3 regions of the Methylobacterium aquaticum genome follow, and region 1 is predicted to be linked to each of the others. Evidence: predicted binding sites of a transcription regulator. Region 1 holds the regulator's gene; each other region holds the start of a gene.
What was found. The regulator LexA, encoded in region 1, represses DNA repair genes until DNA is damaged. The targets are predictions, from matches to a motif close to TGTTCNNNNTGTGTTCNG.

Region 1 (6,962 bases):
CACGCTGACGGGGTTGCGACGGATCATCGTCGAGGGCATCCCCCGCTCGATGCGCATCGCCATCACGGTCGGCATCGGGCTTTTCCTGGCGATCATCGCACTCAAAAGTGCCGGGGTGGTGACGGCGAGCCCGGCGACCTTCGTGACGCTGGGCGACCTGCACAAGCCGAGCACGGTGCTGGCGGTGCTGGGCTTCCTGATCGTCGCGGTGCTCTCGGTGCGCAAGGTCCGCGGCGCGCTGCTCGCCGGCATCCTCACCGTCACGGCGTTGAGCTTCATCGTCGCCGACAACACCTTCCAGGGCGTCGCCTCGCTGCCGCCCTCGATCGCCCCGACCCTGTTTGCCCTCGACATCAAGGGCGCCCTGTCGGGCGGTCTCCTCAACGTGATCCTGGTGTTCTTCCTCGTCGAATTGTTCGATGCCACCGGCACGCTGATGGGTGTCGCCAACCGGGCGGGGCTGCTGACCGAGGGCAAGATGGAGCGCCTCGACAAGGCGCTGATGGCGGATTCGTCCTCGATCTTCGTCGGCTCGCTGCTGGGCACGTCGAGCACCACCGCCTACCTCGAGAGCGCGTCCGGCGTCGAGGAGGGCGGCCGCACCGGCCTCACCGCCGCCACGGTGGCGGTCCTGTTCCTCGCCTGCCTGTTCTTCGCGCCGCTCGCCGGCTCGGTTCCGGCCTACGCCACGGCGCCGGCCCTGTTCTACGTCGCCTGCCTGATGCTGCACGAACTGGTCGATCTCGACTGGGACGACCTGACCGAGGTGCTGCCGGCCTGCGTGACGGCGCTGCTGATGCCCTTCACCTACTCGATCGCCAACGGCGTCGCCTTCGGCTTCATCACCTACGCGGTGATCAAGCTGCTCACCGGGCGGTTCCGGGAGGTGAAGCCGGTGGTGTGGGTGATCGCCGGGGTGTTCCTGTTCAAGTTCGTCGCAACGGGGAGCGCGCACTGACGGGCGCGACGCATCTGTACCCTCCCCCCTCTGCGGGGGAGGGTGCCCCGCGGATGCGGGGCGGGAGAGGGGAACCACGCTTCCGGAAAGGGAGCGACCATGGTGACGGGCGCCACCTGGAACAGCGTCGCGCTGCCCCTCTCCCGGCCCCTGCTGACGCAGGGACTACCCTCCCCCGCAGAGGGGGGAGGGTTGAGCGATGCGCCAATCCCCGAATCGATTCAGTACTTCCGCACTAGGCTCACCAGCCTTCCCTGGATCCGCACCCGGTCCGGCCCGAGCACGCGGGTCTCGTAGGCCGGGTTGGCGGCTTCCAGCGCAATCGACGAGCCGCGGCGGCGCAGGCGCTTCAGGGTCGCCTCCTCGTCGTCGATCAGGGCCACGATGATGTCGCCGGTATTGGCGGTCTCCTGGCGGCGGATGACCACGAGGTCGCCGTCGAGGATGCCGGCCTCGATCATCGAATCGCCGCGCACCTCCAGGGCGTAATGCTCGCCGCTGGCCAGGAAGTCCGGCGACATCGCCACCGTACGGCTCTGGCTCTGGATCGCCGAGATCGGCGTACCGGCGGCGATCCGGCCCATCACCGGCACGCTGACCGAGTGACCGTTCTCGTCCGAGGCGGTCGCCATGGCGGGGATGCCGGCTTGCCGCTTCGGCTCGTGGGCACGCCCACCCTCGACCACGCTGGGGTTGAACCGCACCACCTCGGCCCCGGGGGCGGGCGCGGCCTGCGCCGGCCCCGTCACCGTGTCGGGCAGGCGGATCACCTCGATCGCCCGGGCCCGGTTCGGCAGGCGGCGCAGGAAGCCGCGCTCCTCCAGGGCGGTGATCAGGCGATGGATGCCCGATTTCGACTTGAGGTCGAGGGCGTCCTTCATCTCGTCGAAGGACGGGGGAACGCCCGTCTCCCGCATCCTCTGCTGAATGAAGCGGAGCAGGTCCAACTGCTTACGCGTGAGCATGTGACACTCTCATCCCCGCGCTGCCGCGCTCCGGAAACAAATCGCGAACATGGTAAGCGTTCCGCAAGTGTTCCGCAAGCGGGTTCGAAAAGGCGGCGCGAAGGGTGGGCGCGTCGAAGCTTTTTGGCGGCGGGCGATCGGAGATGTTTGGCGACAGCTTCGGAAAACTCTCACTATATCAACAACTTATTCCGATGCCGATTGGTAAGGCGAGGTCGCAGGGCACTCCGCCGCCAGATATCTGTAACATGCTGCGAGCACGCGTTTTCCCGTGCAACATGCGCCGGATCAAGCGCGCTCTCCCTGTGGCTATCATCGGCTCGCCGGACCTTTACAGGGCCGTGAGGGCTGGGCTCGTGGCCCAAGGCACCACTCTCGATAAGGAGCGGGTCGCTAAAGGCGTCAACAGACAAACTGTCGATAAAGCCCCCAAAGGGGAACGTCGTAGCAAACGCAGCCAAGCAATCATCAACGAATTGATGGCCGCAGCCCTGGACGTTGAAGAGGGGCAACCGTGAAAAATTCTACGGCGCCGCTGGAATCGCGCAGGCTGCAGGGATCACCCGGCAAGCATTCCATAAGGTCTGCCGACGATTTCACACAGGACGGACCACGCCCTGGCGGGGTGTCGTTCCCGAAATTCGGACGGCGCATGGTCAAGGTGGCCGCTCTGGTCAGATCTGCGAAGTTCGCTTCGACAGCCTTCCGCATGAAATTCAAGCCCGCTTGACGGAGCTTCACGGCCCCGTCGAAGCCCCCTTGAAGCGCGATGATGCTACATCGACCGAGTGCCAGTAGCGCCATGCACTGATCCGACCTGCCCCTACTGCGCCCAAGCGCTCGATGGAACGGGCCCGCATCATCAAGGACATCGCCAGCCGCGACCACATCAACCCCAAGGGTCGGCGCGAACGCGTCGCCAAGCCGGATTCGCCCGCGAGCACCTGCGCCGCATCGCCCGGCGCGAGGTGAAGGATGAAGAAGTTCACGGTCCCAATCCCGAGCATCACTACCGCCATCTGGGGGAGCCGCCGCGCCCAGAAACGCCGTCCCGTCGTCGCGCGCGTCACCGGCTTGGTTGCTCTTCGTGTCGGTGCCGCGGGCGCTGCTTGTGTCGGTGCCGCGGGCGCTTGTCCCCGTGTCGAACCAGGCGTGCTTCAGCGAGCCGTAGATCCGGTCGCCGCGGGTGACCACGTCCTTCAGGTTGGCCGCGTGGAGCGAGAAGAAGCGCAGCTCGATCAGCGAAATCGATGGTAGGTCGCGCTGCACGATCTGCTGGAACTGCTTGAGATCGCGACCCGGGCGGCCGGGTCCGGCTCGGCCTGGGCCTGGACCTTGGCGATCAGCCCGTCGATCTCCGGGTTGCGGTAGCCCGAACCGTTGGTCCAGGGCGTGTTCTTGCCGATCCAGCCCAACCGATAGGCCCGCGTCACCCCGACCTGCGGATCGGAGAAAGCGGCGAACCACGTGCTCGAGATGTCGAAGTCGCGGTCGCCGTAGACGCGCCGGGTGAAGGCCGCGGTGTCCTGGCTGCGGATGGTCACGTCGATGCCGACGCGCTTCAACCCCTGCTTCAGGTACTCCCCGGTCCGCTTACGTCGCCGCCGTAAGGGAGGAAGTCGTGGGTAAGCGAGAAGCGGATGCCGTCCGGCCCGCACTTGAACCCGGCCTCGTCGAGCAGCGCCTCGGCGCGCCTCACGTCGAACGGATATTGCGGCACGCTATCGTCGTGGAAGGCGGCGAGCGTCGAGGCGACCTGGCTGATCGCCGGCTTGCCGAAGCCGGACCAGACGATGTTGGCGATCGCCGCCGTTCAGCCGCCGTGAACCGGTACGACGGAGCCACGGTACTTCTCGCAGATGAAGGTCGCGACCTCGGGCGAGGCGAGGAGCGCCGAGAGGTGCTGCACCCACGGGTCCTTCTCCGGGACCTGCGTGGTGACGAAGATGTTGGCGTAAGGGTTGTTCTCGGCCTTCTCGAGCGCCAGCGCGTCCTTCGCCGGGGTTAGGCCTGCCTCGAGCGCGTAGTTGCCGTTGATGACCGCGAGCGTCACGTCGTCGATGGAACGCGGCAATTGGGCGGGGCGACCTGCACGAGGGCGATCCGCTTCGGGTTGTCGGCGATATCCGACGGCGTTGCGAGCTGGCCGTCCTAGAGGCCGGCTCTTAGGCTGATTAGGCCGTCTGCCTGCAACAGGTTCAAGGCGCGGCTGAGATTCGTCGCGTTGTTGGGCAGGGCTACGGTGGCGCCGGCCGGCACGTCGGCGAGGCTCTTCACCTTGCGCGAGTAGATCCCGAGCGGCTCGATATGGGTGGCGGCGATCACCGCGAAGGTGGTGCCGATCTGGCCCCCTCGGTGTGCAGGTAGGGCGCATACTGGAAGAAGTTCGCGTCGGCGTCGCCGTTGAGGATCAGGGAGTTCGGCCGGATGTCGCCGGAGATCTCGATGATCTTGATGTCGAGACCGGGGGCGAGCTTCTCCTTCACGAAGCGCAGGATCTCGGCATGCGGCACCGAGGAGGCGGCGATCCGCAACGGTGCGGCGAGAGCGGCGCCAGAGAGGAGCGAGAGAGCCGCGGCAGCGAGCAGGGTGCGTCTGTCAAAGGCAAGCATGGTTCCGTCCCGTGGAAGAGGTCCGAAAAGCGCCGCGTCCCGCATCCGGACCTATGCCGACGAATGCAGGATCGTTCCTCACAAAGAACGCTTGGCAACGGACGAAGGAGCAGAGCTTGTCGCGGAAACCGGCTCACGGGACAAGGCCCCGCAGATATAAGAGTATCAACAAGTGAAATTTGAAATAAACGCACTAAATCAATTATCAGGAGAGAGTCCGCCTCCAACTAAATCGTTCTTCAAAAAGAATATTTTCATTGACTTGAGGCTGCGATGGAGTGGAGCATGCCGATCCCGCGCCGCGCCCGAACCCGATGCGCGGGTGCCGCCACGGCCGGGCGACTCCGGCCGAGCGCACGGCCTCCCGCTCTCCTCAAGTTCGAGGCTTGTCATGCCGGACCGCCGCCAAGCCCTCGCCTTCCTGTCCTCGATGAACCGCCCCGGATTTCCCGGAGGCTCCAACTTCTGAGAGTCCGTTTGGAAAGTCTGACATCAGTATATTTAAAGGTTATGCGGAATGGCAGCACGTCGTGAATGGCTTGATGGCTCGGCCGTGGTTTGGACCAAAGAGAATAGGGCGCGGTATGACCGCCGCAACCAGAGATATCCGAGCGATCTGACGCCGGACGAATGGCGCGAATTGGAGCCATTCCTGTCCATCGCTCAAGGGATCGGCAGGCCACGGACCTACAGCCTTCAGGAGATCATCAATGGCATCCGCTACGTGCAGCGGTACGGCATCCCGTGGGATGCCATGCCCAAAGATCTCCCGCCGTCCAGCACCTGTTACGACTACTGGCGAGCTCTGGTCGATGGCGGTCACTTGGATCGCATCAACCATCATCTCGTGATGCGTGACCGTGAGCAAGACAGGCGCGAGGCCAGTCCGACCCTCGCGATCATCGATGCTCAGTCGGTCAAGTGCGATGCCCCGCAAGGCGAGCGCGGCTATGACGCGGGCAAGAAAGTGCTCGGCCGCAAGCGACACCTGGTGGTGGACAGCGGCGGGCGTCTGTTGGCCGTCAGCGTGACACCGGCCAACGTCCAGGATCAGGATGGAGGCCTCGCCTTGGTCAAGCGCCTGGTGCGCCTCTATCCTTGGGTGGAGACCATTGTCGTCGATGCCGTTCAGTCTGGGTTGAAGCGGGCGGTCGAGGTCGTCCTTCGACCGGAGGGGGCGAAGGGCTTTGTTCTTCTGCCAAAGCGGTGGAAGGTCGAGCAGAGCATAGCCGCTCTCACGGGCTCGCGGCACCTCAAGACCGACAACGAAACGCTCCTCCATGTCTCGGCAGGTGCGATGCTGTTCGCATCAATCGGCCGATTGCTCGCGTCAATTACTATGGGTTAACTCTTTCCTAACGGACTCTCAAGTCCGCTGGTCAGGTCGAGCTCGCGAGCGTTGCATCTGCTCTAGACTGGCGCCGTACCGAGATTCTTCTTCGACACGCGAATACTGCGTATCTTGACTACGAGCGAGCGAAGACGAGGTGAAGCGCTGGTCAGGTCATCGTCCATCAACGCCTGATGGGCTTCCGGTGAGTAGCGTGGTGTAGCTGCTTGTGGTCCACCACGATGACCGGCAGGGCCGGACTGATCAGACTGCGAGGTTTGGCAGGCTGACGAGGGGATCATCGTCGATCGGGGCGATGCGGTGGTTCTGGCGCACCTTCACGTAGGTGGCGTCGATCCAGAGATAGGGCCACTCGCCCTCGATCGGCCGGTCGAGGAAGGCGTTCACCCGCTCGTCGATCTCCTGGCACAGCCGGCTGACCTGGCTCTTGGAGATGCCCGTCCCGCCCAGCGCCTGGACCAGATCGTCGACCGCGCGGGTTGAGATGCCCTGGACGTAGGCCTCCTGGATCACCGCGGTCAGCGCCTTCTCGGTCATCCGACGTGGTTCCAGGAAGCTTGGGAAGTCGCTCCCCGTCCGCAGCTTCGGGATGCGCAGCTCGACGGTGCCGGCCCGCGTCTGCCAGTCCCGGTCACGGTACCCGTTGCGCTGGGCCAGCCGCTCCGGGGCCTTCTCGCCATGGGCCGCGCCGGTCAGGCCGCCCACCTCCAGTTCCATCAGACGTTGCGCGGCAAAGCCGATCATCTCGCGCAGCACGTCCGCGTCGGCGCTCTTCTCAGCCAGCGCCCGTAGGCTCATAACGGCATCGGTCATCGGAGGTCTCCCGGGTTCGGGGTTGGTGGCTCACAACCCGATCCTAACCCGTCACCGCCGATGGCCACCGCCGCGTGAGATCCCGCCTGCTACAGCGCTGTGAGGGCGCGCAGGCGGGCTCTCCCGCTCTCGTCCAGCTACACCACTCCAAGGGACACGACCATGGATTAGCCGAGAATGGCCCACACACGACCGATTGTTACATGAAATGGCATACTTACACCTCCCGATATTGGGCTATCAGGGGTGACGCGCCATAAAAT
Region 2 (6,962 bases), 2.0 Mb from region 1:
GACCGCGACCGGGCCAAGCGCCCGCTGATGGGCCGGATCGCGATCGAGAAGGCCGACCGGGTCATCGTCACCGACGACAATCCCCGCAGCGAGGACCCGGCGACGATCCGCGCCGCGATCCTGGCGGCGGCGCCGGGTGCGGAGGAGATCGGCGACCGGGCCGAGGCGATCCGGACGGCGATCCGTGACCTGCGGGCCGGCGACGTGCTGCTGGTAGCCGGCAAAGGTCATGAAACGGGCCAGATCATCGGCGACCGGACGCTGCCCTTCTCCGACCGCGACGCGGTCCTCAGCGCGATCGAGGAGACCCGCGCATGACCGAGCCCCTCTGGACCCTGGACGAGGCCGCCGCCGCCATGGGCGGCCGCGTGGTCGCGGACGCCTCCGCGTCGCGCGCGCTCGTAGGCATCTCGATCGACACCCGCACCCTGAAGGTCGGGGACCTGTTCTTTGCGATTCGCGGCGAGGCCCGCGACGGCCACGACTTCGTGCGCGACGCGCTCGCCCGCGGTGCCGGCGCCGCCGTGGTGGCCGAGGAGCGCGCCGCCGACCTCTCCGAGGCCGGCCCGCTGATCGCCGTACCCGCCCGTGACGAGGACGGGGTGCTGGCCGCCATGCGGGGTCTGGCCGTCGCGTCGCGCGCCCGCACCGGCGCACGGATCCTCGCCGTCACCGGCTCGGTCGGCAAGACCGGCACCAAGGAGGCCCTGCGCCACGTTCTCGCCGCGCAAGGCACCACCCACGCCTCCGTCGCCTCCTACAACAACCATTGGGGCGTGCCCCTGACGCTCAGCCGGATGCCGGCCGCGAGCGCGTTCGGGGTGTTCGAAATCGGCATGAACCATGCCGGCGAGATCGCGCCGCTGACCCGGCTGGTGCGGCCCGAGATCGCGATCGTCACCACGGTCGAGCCGGTCCATATCGAGCATTTCCGCTCGCTGTCGGGCATCGCCGACGCCAAGGGCGAAATTTTCTATGGCCTGGAGCCCGGCGGCGTCGCGATCATCAACCGCGACAACCCGAATTTCGAGCGGCTGAAGGCCCACGCGCTGGCCTCCCGCGCCGGCCGGGTGGTGAGCTTCGGCGAGCACCGCGAGGCCGACGTGCGGGCCGAGCGGATCGTGATGCGGCCCGACCTGTCGATCGTCGACGTGCGGGCGATGGGGCTCCCCGTCACCTACCAGCTCGGCACCCCGGGCCGGCACACGGCGCTGAACTCGCTCGCGGTCATCGCCGCCGTGCAGGCGCTCGGCGCCGATCTCGCGCTCGCGGCCCTGTCGCTCGCGCAACTCCGCCCGCCAGTCGGGCGCGGCGCCCGCCACGTCCTCCAGGTCGCGGGCGGCGAAGCGCTCCTCGTCGACGAGAGCTACAACGCCAATCCGGCCTCGGTGCGGGCCGCGCTCAGCACGCTCGCCGGCGTCGAGACCGCGGGCCGGCGCATCGCGGTCCTCGGCGACATGATGGAACTGGGTGCGGACGCGCCCCGCCTGCACCGCGAACTGGCGGATGCGGTCGAGGAGCACGGCATCGACCTCGTCTTCACCGCCGGCCCGCTGATGCAGGAGCTGTTTGAGGCGCTGCCGGCCTCGCGCCGCGCCGGCGCCCGGCCGGGTTCGGCCGAGCTCGTCGATCCGGTGCTCGAGGCTCTGCGCCCCGGCGACGCCGTGATGGTCAAGGGTTCGAACAGCACCCGCATGGGCCGGATTGTCGAGGCGCTCAAAGCCCGCTACGGCGGGGCCGCGGACCAGGATCTCGCCGTCGGCCGATCCGGCTGAGCGACCCCCAAAGGACTTCTGACGCGGCGGCGCGGGTTCAGGCCCCGGGGCTGCCGCGCGCCCACGATCGGATGAATCCGGGATGCTCTACCTCCTCTCCGACCTGAGCGGCGTGTTCTCGCCGCTCAACGTCTTTCGCTACATCACCTTCCGGACCGGCGGCGCGCTGTTCACGGCGGGCTTCTTCGTGTTCTGGTTCGGGCCCTGGATCATCTCGCTCCTGCGCCTGCGCCAGGGCAAGGGCCAGCCGATCCGCGAGGACGGCCCGCAATCGCATCTCCTGACCAAGCGCGGCACGCCGACCATGGGCGGGCTGATGATCCTGGCCGGCGTGATGGTGGCGGTGATCCTCTGGGCCAACCCGCGCAACCATTACGTCTGGATCGTCATGATGGTGACGCTGGGCTTCGGCGCCATCGGCTTCTACGACGATTATCTCAAGGTCACGAAGCAGAGCCACAAGGGCTTCTCCGGCAAGTTCCGCCTCGGGCTGGAAGCCCTGATCGCGGTGGCGGCCTGCGTCGCGGTGGCGGAATACTCGGCGCCGGGCCTGTCCTACCGGCTCGCCTTTCCGGTCTTCAAGGACGCGATCATCAATCTCGGCCTGTTCTACGTCGCCTTCGCGGGCTTCGTGATCGTGGGTGCGGGCAACGCGGTCAACATCACCGACGGCCTCGACGGGCTCGCCATCGTGCCGGTGATGATCGCCGCCGCCACCTTCGGGATCATCGCCTACCTCGTCGGCAACGTGATCTACGCCTCGTATCTCCAGGTAAACTACGTCCCGGGCACCGGCGAACTGGCGGTGGTCTGCGGGGCGCTCATCGGGGCGGGACTCGGCTTCCTGTGGTTCAACGCGCCGCCGGCCCAGATCTTCATGGGCGATACCGGGTCGCTGGCGCTCGGCGGCCTGCTCGGCACCGTGGCGGTGGCGACCAAGCACGAGATCGTGCTCGGCATCGTCGGCGGCCTGTTCGTGCTGGAGATCCTGTCGGTCATCATCCAGGTCGCCTCGTTCAAGCTCACCGGCAAGCGCGTCTTCCGCATGGCGCCGATCCACCACCATTTCGAGCAGAAGGGCTGGAAGGAGCCGCAGGTGGTGATCCGGTTCTGGATCATCGCGGTGGTGCTGGCGCTGCTCGGCCTGGCGACGCTGAAGCTGCGATAGGGGCCAGGACCGGCCGGTTCGCGAACGAAAGAGGCTCGGGTGTCACCCTCCCCCCTCTGCGGGGGAGGGTGCCCCACGGAGTGGGGCGGGAGAGGGGCAGCGCGACGTCGATCCAGGATGCGCCCTTCATCGCGGTCGCGACCTATCCGGAAGCGGCGTCCCCTCTCCCGGCTCGCTTCGCTCGCCACCCTCCCCCGCAGAGGGGGGAGGGGAAACCGGCGCCTGTTCTTGCACCAAACATTCCCCGTGAATGCAGGGATGGCCGGCACCGCCCCGATCGGCAGTGCCGGCCATCCCGTGGCGGTCCTACACCACCACCACCTTCCCCGGATTCATGATGTTGTCCGGGTCGATCGCGCGCTTGAGCGTGCGCATCAGGTTCAGCGCCTCCGGCCCGTGCTCCAGTTCCATGAAGCGCATCTTCTTCTGGCCGATGCCGTGCTCGCCGGTGCAGGTGCCCTCCATGGCGACGGCGCGGGCGACCAGGCGTTCGATGAAGCCGGTGACCCGGGCGATCTCGTCGGGATCATCCATCATCACGAGGGGCGAGGTGTGGAAGTTGCCGTCGCCGACATGGCCGGCGATCGGTGCGGTGATGCCGCTCGCGATGATGTCGCGCTTGGTCTCTTCGACGCACTCCGCCAGCCGCGAGATCGGCACGCAGACGTCGGTGGCGATGACCTTGGCGCCCGGGCGCATGCCGACCGCCGCCCAGTAGACGTCGTGGCGGGCCTGCCAGAGGCGGGTGCGGTCCTCGGGCTTCGTCGCCCATTCGTAGGGCCCGCCCTCGAATTCCGCGGCGATCTCGCCGAAGCGCTCGGCCTGCTCGCGCACGCTGGCATCTGTGCCGTGGAACTCGACCAGGAGGAGCGGCATCTCCGGCAGGGTGAGCTTCGAATAGGCGTTGCAGGCCGCGACCTGGACCTCGTCCAGGAGCTCGATCCGCGCCACCGGCAGGCCGGACTGGATCGTCACGATGACGGCGTCGCAGGCCGCCTTGATGCTCGGGAACGGGCAGACGCCGGCGGAGATCGCCTCTGGGATGCCGGCGAGCTTGAGGGTGAGCTCGGTGATGATGCCGAAGGTGCCCTCCGAGCCGACCATCAGCCGGGTCAGGTCGTAGCCGGCCGAGGTCTTGCGCGCCCGCGGGCTGGTGCGGACGATGTCGCCGTTCGGCATCACGGCGGTCAGCGACAGCACGTTGTCCTTCATCGTGCCGTAGCGCACCGCGTTGGTGCCCGAGGCCCGGGTCGCCGCCATGCCGCCCAGCGAGGCGTCGGCGCCGGGATCGATCGGGAAGAACAGGCCCTGGTCGCGCAGGTGCTCGTTCACCCCCTTGCGGGTCACGCCGGGCTGGACGACGCAATCCAGATCCTCGGCATGGACCGCCAGCACCTTGTTCATCCCGTTCATGTCGATCGAGATGCCGCCGAACGGAGCGTTGACGTGGCCCTCGAGCGAGGTACCCGTCCCGAAGGCGACGACCGGCATCTTGTGCGCGGCGCAGACCCGCACGATCGCCTGCACGTCCTCGGTGCTCTCGGCATAGACCACCGCGTCCGGCGGCTGATTGGCGACCCAGGTCAGGGTGCTGGCATGCTGCTCCCGGACCGCCTGCGAGGTGACGACACGGTTGCCGAACTGCGCCGTCAATTCGCGGATCACCGCGTCCACGGTCTCGGGCGCCGGGCGCTGGCGCGACGGGCTGGGGCTCTGGGCGTTCATGCGGATCTCCCGGACGGTTCTTTCGGCGGAGGGTGCGGCTGTCCAGACGGATCCGCCGGCCTTTTGCCGGTGTTCTAGCAGCCGCTTCCCAGCCGGCATATCCGGCGGCCCGGTCACGGAGAAGTGCGCTGGATGGCCGCCACCTTGCCCCAAGGTGCAACCCATTCGGGGGTGCATCCCCTCCTCAAGCGTGGTACGTGCCAGGGCGCCCTTGTCATCCCGCATGCGCCTGATCGGGAGCCCCACAATGGCTGACGACCGCCCCGCTTCGGTCTTCTTCTTCGCGCCGTTCGTGTCGTCGACGATGGCGATCGAGCCGGGCTGGATCGACTATAACGGCCACCTGAACATGGCCTATTACCATGTCCTGTTCGACCGGGCGGTGGACGAGGCGTTCGGCGTCGTCGGCCTCGGGCCCGACTACATGGATTCCGGGCGCGGCACGACCTTCGCCGCCGAGGTCCATGTGCGCTACCGCCGCGAACTGGTGCTCGACGACCCGGTGCGGGTGACTTTGCAACTCATCGGTTTCGACGAGAAGCGGATCCACTTCTATTCCGAGATCCGCCACGCCACCGAGGGCTGGGTCGCCGCCAGTTCCGAGAACCTGTCGCTCCACGTCGATCCCGCGACCCGGCGCGTCGCGCCGTTCCCCGAGGACATCCAGGCCAACCTCTCGGTCATGCTCGGCTCGCATGCGAGGTTGCCGCGGCCCGACGATCTCGGCCGGGTGATCGGCATCCCGGCCCGCGGCCGCGAGGGCCACACTGCCCGGCCGGACACCATGGCCTTCGCGACCGCCGGAGCCCGGGTCAGGCACTGAGCCTGCGTTGTCAGCGGTGCGGCAGGATGATCGGCGCCGGGGGCGGCGGCGCGATGCTCTGCTGGCGCTGGATCTGGCCCTGGATCTGGTTGGTCTCGAACCGGTTCTGCTGCTGGAAGCTGCGCGATTCGGCCTGCGACTCGATCGAGCGGTTGATTCCCTCGACCCTCTGCTGGGCGCGGTTGGTGGGCGCCTGGTTCTGCGCCAGCGCCGGGAGCGGCGCGGCGGCAAGGGCCAGCATCAGAAGGGTGTGTGCGCGCATCGGGGTCCTTTCCTCGGGCGAAGGGCTGTCCATGGAGAACGACGCCGCTCGCTTGGCAAGGTTCCGATGCCTCCCCCACAGGCATGCGCCCGCCACCCTCGACGCCGTTCGCGTTTTGGTCCAGTGATGCGGGCATGACTCGCGAACTGTCCGCCGGGACCGCCCCGACCTCGATCTCCGCCCGCGCCCGCGCCGCGGTGGTGCCGCAGGACGTCTCCTACCTCACGGGGCTCAACCCCGAGCAGCGCCGCGCCGTCGAGGCGACGGACGGGCCGGTCCTGGTGCTGGCCGGCGCCGGCACCGGCAAGACCCGGGTGCTCACCACCCGCATCGCGCACCTGATCTCGACCGGGCGCGCCCGGCCCTTCGACATCCTGGCGGTGACCTTCACCAACAAGGCCGCCCGGGAGATGAAGGAGCGGATCGGCACGCTGATCGGCCCGGCCGGCGAGGGGATGCCGTGGCTCGGCACCTTCCACGCCATCGGCACCAAGATCCTGCGCCGCCACGCCGAGCTGGTGGGCCTGAGCTCCGACTTCACGATTCTCGGCACCGACGACCAGCTGCGGCTCTTGAAGCAGGTGATCGCCGCCGCCGATCTCGACGAGAAGCGCTGGCCGGCCCGCAGCCTCGCCGGCACGATCGACGGCTGGAAGAATCGCGGCCTGTCGCCCGAGCAGGTGCCGGCCGGCGAGGCCTCGGCCTTCGGCTTCGGCAAGGGCGGCGGGCTCTATGCCGCCTACCAGGAGCGGCTGAAGTCGCTCAACGCCGTCGATTTCGGCGACCTGCTGCTGCTCTGCCTGAAGCTGTGGCGCGAGAACCCGGACGTGCTGACCAATTACCAGCAGCGCTTCCGCTACATCCTGGTCGACGAGTACCAGGACACCAACGTCGCCCAGTATCTCTGGCTGCGCCTGCTCGCCCAAGGGCATCGCAACGTCGCCTGCGTCGGCGACGACGACCAGTCGATCTACGGCTGGCGCGGCGCCGAGGTCGACAACATCCTGCGCTTCGAGCACGACTTTCCCGGCGCCCTGGTGGTGCGGCTGGAGAACAACTACCGCTCGACCGGCCACATCCTGGCCGCCGCCTCGGTGCTGATCGCCCATAACGAGGGCCGGCTCGGCAAGACCCTGCGCACCGACAGCCCGGAGGGCGAGAAGGTCACGGTCACCGGCGCCTGGGATTCGGAGGAGGAGGCCCGCCTCG
Region 3 (6,962 bases), 2.0 Mb from region 1:
AGGAAAGTCTGCTCGGCTTTCTTGCCGGCCTCAATCAATGGTCTGGATTGTTTGGAGAAATGGTGCCCGGGGACGGAGTCGAACCGCCGACACTGCGATTTTCAGTCGCATGCTCTACCAACTGAGCTACCCGGGCGCACCGGCCGCGCGAGGCGGCGGTCCAAGCACAAGAGATCGTCCTAAGCTGAAGGACGGCACCACTCCCGTCAGGGACGAGAGAGTGGTGCCCGGGGACGGAGTCGAACCGCCGACACTGCGATTTTCAGTCGCATGCTCTACCAACTGAGCTACCCGGGCCCGCCGGCTGCGTGGGGCAGCGGCGTTGAGCGGCGGTATAGAGACGCTCGGATCGCCTGTCCAGCCGTCTCGTGCGGGCGCGTGGGCGATTGTTTGCCGGCACTCGCCTCACGCCTCCGCAGTGCGGCGACGGCGGGGGGCGCTGGCCGGGCTCGCCGGGTTGCGGGGGCGGCGGGGCTTCGTCGCGCCAGCCTTTTTCGCGGTGGTCTTCTTGGCCGGCGCCTCGCGGGAGGAGGGTGCCTTCGCCTCGCCGCCGGCATGGGCGTCGAGGAAGGCGCGGCAGGCGTTGAAATCGGTCTCGATCTCGGGCGGCAGGGCCTCCATGCGCTTCTCCCGCGCGAGCGAGGCGGCAAAGCGCAGCATCGCCGGGGTCGGCGGTCGGGTCGCGCCGTCGCCCGCCGGACCGGTCCGTTCCTCCCCCAACGCGGTTCTCGGCCCCGCATGGGTGTTGAGGAACAGCCGGCAGGCCCCGGCCTCGCGGGTCGCCTCCGGGGGGAGGGGGATGCCCTTGCGGGCGGCGAGTGACTTGGCGAAGGACACCATCGCGGCGGTCGGCGCCCGGCCGCCGCGGGGCGGGACCTCGCCCTCCACCGCCAGCCGCTCGGCGCCCGAAACCGCGCCGATCAGCGCCTCGACCCGCTCGCGGGTGCGCTGGCGGAACGCCTCGGCCCGGCGGACCGCCTCGGCCTTGGTCGTCGCCCGGCCGATCTCGGCCAGTTCGGACTCGAACACCGCCCGACCGACCGGGTCGCCATAGGCCGGGAACACCCGGCGCACCGCGGCGATGAAGGCGAGGCCCACCTCGGTCACGGTGATGGCCGGGTCCTTGCCCTTGAGCAGCGTGACGTAGTGGCTCTTCAGCAGCTTCGGCAGCACCGCGTCGCGGGTCGCGGCGGTGCCCAGCCCCTTCGGCTCGGTCGGGTTGGCGGGGTTCTCCAGCGCCCGCTTCAGGGCCGGGTCCTCGATCTGGTCGATGAGGCGGCCCATCACCACCGGCAACTCGCCCCGGGTGATACGCCGCGGCGGCTCGGTCCGGGCGGTCTCGATCACCGGCTCGCCGCCCCGCCCGGCCTCGCCGTCGCGCACCGGCGGCAGGCGCCCGGTGGTCGGCTCGTCGTCGGCCTTGGCCTTGCCGGGCACCACCTCGTCCTCGTCGGCCTCGGTGCCGTAGAGGGCGCGCCAGCCCGGCACCTTCACCACGCTGCCGGTGATGACGAAGCGCTTGGACCCGAGCGGCGTCGCCACCTCGGCCGTGACCGTGGTCCGGGCATCGATCCCGTCGGCCATGTGGGCGGCCAAAAAATTCTTGGCGACGAGCAGCCACAGCCGCAACGCCTCGGGCGCGGCGTCGCCGGGGCCCGGCACCTTGCGCAACGGGACGATGGCGTGGTGCTCGCCCGGGTCCTTGACGTAATGCCCCTTCGGCCCGCGGCGGATCTGCGGCGTCGCCGGGTTGTGGGCCGTCAGGTCCTTGTCGGCGACCGCGATCGCCGCCAGCACCGCGGCGGCGTCCTTGGCTTGCGAGTCCGGCAGATGCACCGACTCGGTGCGGGGGTAGCTGAGATAGCCCTTGTCGTAGAGGGCTTGCGCGTGGCGCGCCGTCACCTGCGGGTCCCAGCCGAAGCGCTTGGCGCAGGCGCGGGCCAGGGTATCCTTCGAAAAGAGCTTCGGCGGCGTCCGGCGCACGTCCTTCTGCACCACCGCCAGGGGACCGGCCCATCCCTCGGCCGCGTCGCGGATCGTCTCGGCATCCTCGATCGCGAAGATCTTGTCCTTCGGCGCGTGCCAGAGCGTCAGGCCCGCGCCGCTCTGCGTCGTCACCGGCAGGGCGATCTTGTAGAAGTCGCGCGGCACGAAATTGCGGATGCGCTCCTCGAGATCGGCCAGGATGGCGAGCGTCGGCGTCTGCACCCCGCCGAAGCGCCAGGGCTCGCGGAAGGCCGGCGGGCGCAGGCGCAACGACACCGCCCGGGTCCCGTTGAGGCCGAGATGCCAATCCTCGTATTGCCGGCACAGGGCCTCGAGATAGGCGGCATAGTCGCGCTCGCCGGAATCGTCCTCGCGCGCCAGCAGCCCGAAGGCGCGGCGGATCGAGATCTCGTCCAGCGCCCCCAGCCGCAACCGATCGACCCGGCCGCGCCAGCCGAGATGCTCCAGGACCTCCCAGGCGATCATCGAGCCCTCGCGGCCCGGATCGGTGGCGATGATCACCCGCTCGACCCCGGCGAGCGCCTGGCGGATCGCCGCGAGCTTCGGCGCGTGCGACTGGCCCGAGCGGCCGTGCCCGGGAGCGACCGGCAGCCGTTCCATGGCGATCGGCAGCGCGTCGAAGCGCCAGGGCTTCCAGTCCGGCCGGATCTCCCCGGGCTCGGCCACTTCCAGCAGGTGCCCCTCGGCCGCGACGCAGACCGTGCTGGGCGAGCGGAAGAACCGCTGCACCTGGCGCATCGCCGAGGGCTTCTCGAAGAAGAACAGCGTCTTTCCCGAGGAGGATGAGCCGGGGGAGGTGGCCTGCGCCATGGCAGCGGGACGCTCCTGAACGGGCGGATGGCCCGAACGAAGCGGGAACATACCGGAGGCTCCCGGGTACGGTCAACGCGGGGCACCGCGAAAAGAAAGGGCGCGGGCTTCCCAGACGGCTCTTCCCCGAATGAGTGCAGCTCTCGGCTTCGCATTCGCGCGGTTCACCCTCACCGCCACGGTTCCGCCCGCGAAACGCCGCTTGCGCCCTCGGCATTCCTCACATAAAGATATCTTTATGTTTCGCATTGGAGGCGAGGAGCCCTCAGGTATGACCGCCACCGTCCCCTTCGTCGACGCCTTGAGCGTGCTGCGGGCCGCCGCGGAGGAGACGCGCCTGCGCATCCTGGTGCTGCTCGGCGAGGGCGAATTGTCGGTCTCCGACCTCACCGACATCCTCGGCCAGTCGCAGCCGCGGATCTCGCGCCACCTCAAGCTCCTGGTCGAGGCCGGGCTGGTGGTGCGCCACCGCGAGGGCGCCTGGGCGTTCTTTCGCCTGCGCGAGGGGGTGGCCGGGCTGGTCGCCCCCTTATCGCCGCCCTCGACACCGCGGCGCCGCCGCTCTCCGAGGACCGGGCCCGGCTCCAGGCGGTGCGGGCGCAGCGCGCGGAGGCGGCGCAAAGCTTCTTTGCCCGGCTCGCGCCGCAATGGGACCGGGTGCGCTCGCTCCACGTGCCGGAGGCCACCGTCGAGGCGGCGGTGCTCGACGCGCTCGGAAGCGGCCCGATCGGCAGCCTCGTCGATCTCGGCACCGGCACCGGGCGGATGCTCGGGCTCCTGGCGCCGCGGGCCGCCCGGGCGACGGGGCTCGATGCCAACCACACGATGCTCTCGGTCGCCCGCGCCAACCTGGAGCGCCAGGGACTGACCCGGATCGACCTGCGCCAGGGCGACATCCACGCCCCGCCCTTCGGCCGGGCGAGCTTCGACCTCGTGCTGATCCACCAGGTGCTGCACTATCTCGACGACCCGGCGCGGGCGCTTCGCGAGGCCGCCCGCCTCGTCGCCCCGGGCGGCCGCCTGCTCGTGGTCGATTTCGCGCCCCACAGCCTGGAATTCCTGCGGACGGACGAGGCGCATCGCCGCCTCGGCTTCGCCCCGGAGCAGGTTGCGGACTGGCTCTCCGAGGCCGGCCTGACCGACGTGCGGCTGCGTCACCTCGCGCCCTCCGGGGGCGCGGAGCACCAGCTCACCGTCACGCTCTGGCTCGCCCATCACCCGCAGGCCGCCGCCGATCAGCAGATCGGTGCCGGGCTGCCCGACCGCGCCGTCGCCTGATCCCAATCCCCTCTTTCGCCGAGGCTGCCGATGTACCCCACCGCCTTCCGCCCGAGCCGCGAGAGCCACCGCCCGATCCGCGTCTCGTTCGAGTTCTTCCCGCCGAAGACCGAGGAGATGGAGGCGACCCTGTGGTCGTCGATCGAGCGCCTGGCGCCGCTCGGCCCCGACTTCGTCTCGGTGACCTACGGCGCCGGCGGCTCGACCCGCGAGCGCACCCACAACACCGTGTCGCGCCTGGTGCGCGAGACCGAGCTGAAGCCCGCCGCCCACCTCACCTGCGTGGCCGCCACCAAGGGTGAGGTCGACGACGTGGTGCGCGCCTATCACGAGGCCGGCGTGCGCCACATCGTGGCCCTGCGCGGCGACCCGGCGGAGGGCGTCGGCACCGCCTACACGGCGCATCCGGGCGGCTACGAGCGCTCCTGCGACCTCGTCGCCGGCATCAAGCGCATCGGCGATTTCGAGGTCTCGGTCTCGGCCTATCCGGAGCGCCACCCCGAGGCCGGCTCCCTCGACCAGGACCTCGACGCGCTGAAGGCCAAGGTCGATTGCGGCGCCGACCGCGCCATCTCCCAGTTCTTCTTCGAGAACGACCTGTTCTTCCGATACCTCGACCGGGTGCGGGCGCGCGGCATCGACATCCCGATCATCCCCGGCATCCTGCCGGTGCAGAACTTCAAGCAGGCCGCCAACTTCGCCCGCCGCACCGGCGCCTCGGTGCCGGACTGGCTCGCCGCCCGCTTCGAGGGGCTGGAGAACGACGTTGCCACCCGCAAGCTGGTGGCCGCGGCGGTCGCCGCCGAGCAGGTGCTGGATCTCGTCGACCGCGGCATCACCGATTTCCACTTCTACACCATGAACCGCGCCGACCTCGTCTACGCGATCTGCCATTTGCTGGGCTTGCGCGCGACGCCGGTGGTGGCGGAGAAGGTGGCGGCCTGATTTCCCCAAGGTCTCCTCACCGCTGACATGATCCCGGGCCGCATCGCGCGGCCCGGTCCGATTCCGCACCTGCCCGACCCGCTGGAACCCCACCCCGATGACCGATTTCCGCCCCGCCGACGGTGCCGACATCCTGACCGCCCTGCGCCGGCGCGCGGCGGAGAAGATCCTCGTCCTCGACGGGGCGATGGGCACGGTGATCCAGCGCCTCGGCCTGACCGAGGCCGATTTCCGCAGCGAGCGCTTCCGCGATCACGCCCACGACCAGAAGGGCAACAACGACCTCCTGATCCTGACCCAGCCCGACGCGATCCGGCAGATCCACCTCGACTACTTCCTCGCCGGCGCCGACGTCGTCGAGACCAACACCTTCTCGGGCACCACGATCGCTCAAGGAGATTACGGCATGGAAGCCGTGATCCACGAGCTGAACGCGCAAGGCGCCCGGCTCGCCCGCGAGGCGGCGGTCCTCGCCGAGAAGCAGGACGGACGCCGCCGCTTCGTCGCCGGCGCCATCGGCCCGACGAACCGCACCCTGTCGATCTCGCCGGACGTCAACAATCCGGGCTACCGCGCCGTCACCTTCGACCAGGTCCGCGAGGCCTATGCCGAGCAGGTCCGCGGCCTGATCGCCGGCGGCGCGGAACTCATCCTGATCGAGACGGTCTTCGACACGCTGAACGCCAAGGCGGCGGTGGCGGCGGCCTGGCAGGTCTTCGACGAGACCAGCACCCGCCTGCCGATCATGATCTCGGGCACCATCACCGACCTCTCGGGCCGCACCCTGTCGGGCCAGACCCCGACCGCGTTCTGGCACTCGCTGCGCCACGCCGAGCCGCTGACCTTCGGCCTCAACTGCGCGCTCGGCGCCCGCGAGATGCGCGCGCATATCGATGAATTGTCGCGCACCTGCGACACCCTGGTCTGTGCCTACCCCAATGCCGGCCTGCCGAACGAGTTCGGCCTCTACGACGAGAGCCCGGAGGCGATGGCCAGGCTCGTCGGCGAATTCGCCGAGAGCGGCCTCGTCAACATGGTCGGCGGCTGCTGCGGCACTACGCCGGACCACATCCGCGCCATCGCCGGAGTGGTGGCCGGCAAGGCGCCGCGCCGGGCGCCGACCGTGAAGCCCTTGATGCGCCTGTCGGGCCTCGAGCCCTTCACGCTGACGCCCGAGATCCCGTTCGTGAACGTCGGCGAGCGCACCAACGTCACCGGCTCGGCGCGCTTCCGCAAGCTCGTCACCAACGGCGACTACGCCGCCGCCCTGGATGTCGCCCGCGACCAAGTCGCGGCCGGCGCCCAGATCATCGACGTCAACATGGACGAGGGCCTGCTCGATTCGCAGAAGGCGATGGTCGAGTTCCTCAACCTCGTCGCCGCCGAGCCCGACATCGCCCGCGTCCCGGTGATGATCGATTCCTCGAAGTTCTCGGTCATCGAAGCCGGCCTGAAATGCGTGCAGGGCAAGGCGATCGTGAACTCGATCTCGCTCAAGGAGGGCGAGGAGAAGTTCATCGCGGAAGCGAAGATCTGCCGCTCCTACGGCGCCGCCGTGGTGGTGATGGCCTTCGACGAGGACGGCCAGGCCGATTCGCTCGAGCGCAAGGTCGCGATCTGCACCCGCGCCTACAAGGTGCTGACCGAGCAGGTCGGCTTTCCCCCCGAGGACATCATCTTCGATCCCAACGTCTTCGCGGTGGCGACGGGCATCGAGGAGCATGACGGCTACGGCGTCGCCTTCATCGAGGCGGCGCGGATCATCCGCGAGACCCTGCCCCACGCCCATATCTCGGGCGGCATCTCGAACCTGTCCTTCGCCTTCCGCGGCAACGAGCCGGTGCGCGAGGCGATGCACGCGGTGTTCCTGTACCATGCGATCAAGGTCGGCATGGATATGGGCATCGTGAATGCCGGCCAGC

Region 2: the regulator LexA is predicted to act here: its motif matches at 5,859-5,876, upstream of F1D61_RS21075 (ATP-dependent helicase).
Region 3: the regulator LexA is predicted to act here: its motif matches at 2,850-2,867, upstream of F1D61_RS06930 (type IA DNA topoisomerase).

The regions. Positions count from the first base shown of each region.
Region 1 is NZ_CP043627.1:6,586,990-6,593,951, reverse strand. Features, by position in the region: gene F1D61_RS30495 (NCS2 family permease) at 1-958, shown strand, start outside; gene lexA (transcriptional repressor LexA) at 1,180-1,923, opposite strand; gene F1D61_RS30485 (hypothetical protein) at 2,028-2,441, shown strand; gene F1D61_RS35495 (hypothetical protein) at 2,661-2,912, opposite strand; gene F1D61_RS30475 (hypothetical protein) at 3,162-3,488, opposite strand; gene F1D61_RS35160 (hypothetical protein) at 3,497-3,688, opposite strand; gene F1D61_RS34895 (MetQ/NlpA family ABC transporter substrate-binding protein) at 3,737-3,997, opposite strand; gene F1D61_RS34890 (MetQ/NlpA family ABC transporter substrate-binding protein) at 4,075-4,248, opposite strand; gene F1D61_RS34885 (MetQ/NlpA family ABC transporter substrate-binding protein) at 4,245-4,535, opposite strand; gene F1D61_RS30460 (IS5 family transposase) at 5,053-5,883, shown strand; partial or broken gene F1D61_RS30455 (transposase) at 6,172-6,699, opposite strand.
Region 2 is NZ_CP043627.1:4,618,763-4,625,724, forward strand. Features, by position in the region: gene F1D61_RS21045 (UDP-N-acetylmuramoyl-L-alanyl-D-glutamate--2,6-diaminopimelate ligase) at 1-318, shown strand, start outside; gene F1D61_RS21050 (UDP-N-acetylmuramoylalanyl-D-glutamyl-2,6-diaminopimelate--D-alanyl-D-alanine ligase) at 315-1,775, shown strand; gene mraY (phospho-N-acetylmuramoyl-pentapeptide-transferase) at 1,858-2,943, shown strand; gene F1D61_RS21060 (FAD-binding oxidoreductase) at 3,250-4,668, opposite strand; gene F1D61_RS21065 (thioesterase family protein) at 4,916-5,491, shown strand; gene F1D61_RS21070 (hypothetical protein) at 5,502-5,753, opposite strand; gene F1D61_RS21075 (ATP-dependent helicase) at 5,888-6,962, shown strand, end outside.
Region 3 is NZ_CP043627.1:1,567,364-1,574,325, reverse strand. Features, by position in the region: tRNA gene F1D61_RS06940 (tRNA-Phe) at 61-136, opposite strand; tRNA gene F1D61_RS06935 (tRNA-Phe) at 222-297, opposite strand; gene F1D61_RS06930 (type IA DNA topoisomerase) at 406-2,817, opposite strand; partial or broken gene F1D61_RS06925 (ArsR/SmtB family transcription factor) at 3,089-4,095, shown strand; gene metF (methylenetetrahydrofolate reductase [NAD(P)H]) at 4,126-5,040, shown strand; gene metH (methionine synthase) at 5,138-6,962, shown strand, end outside.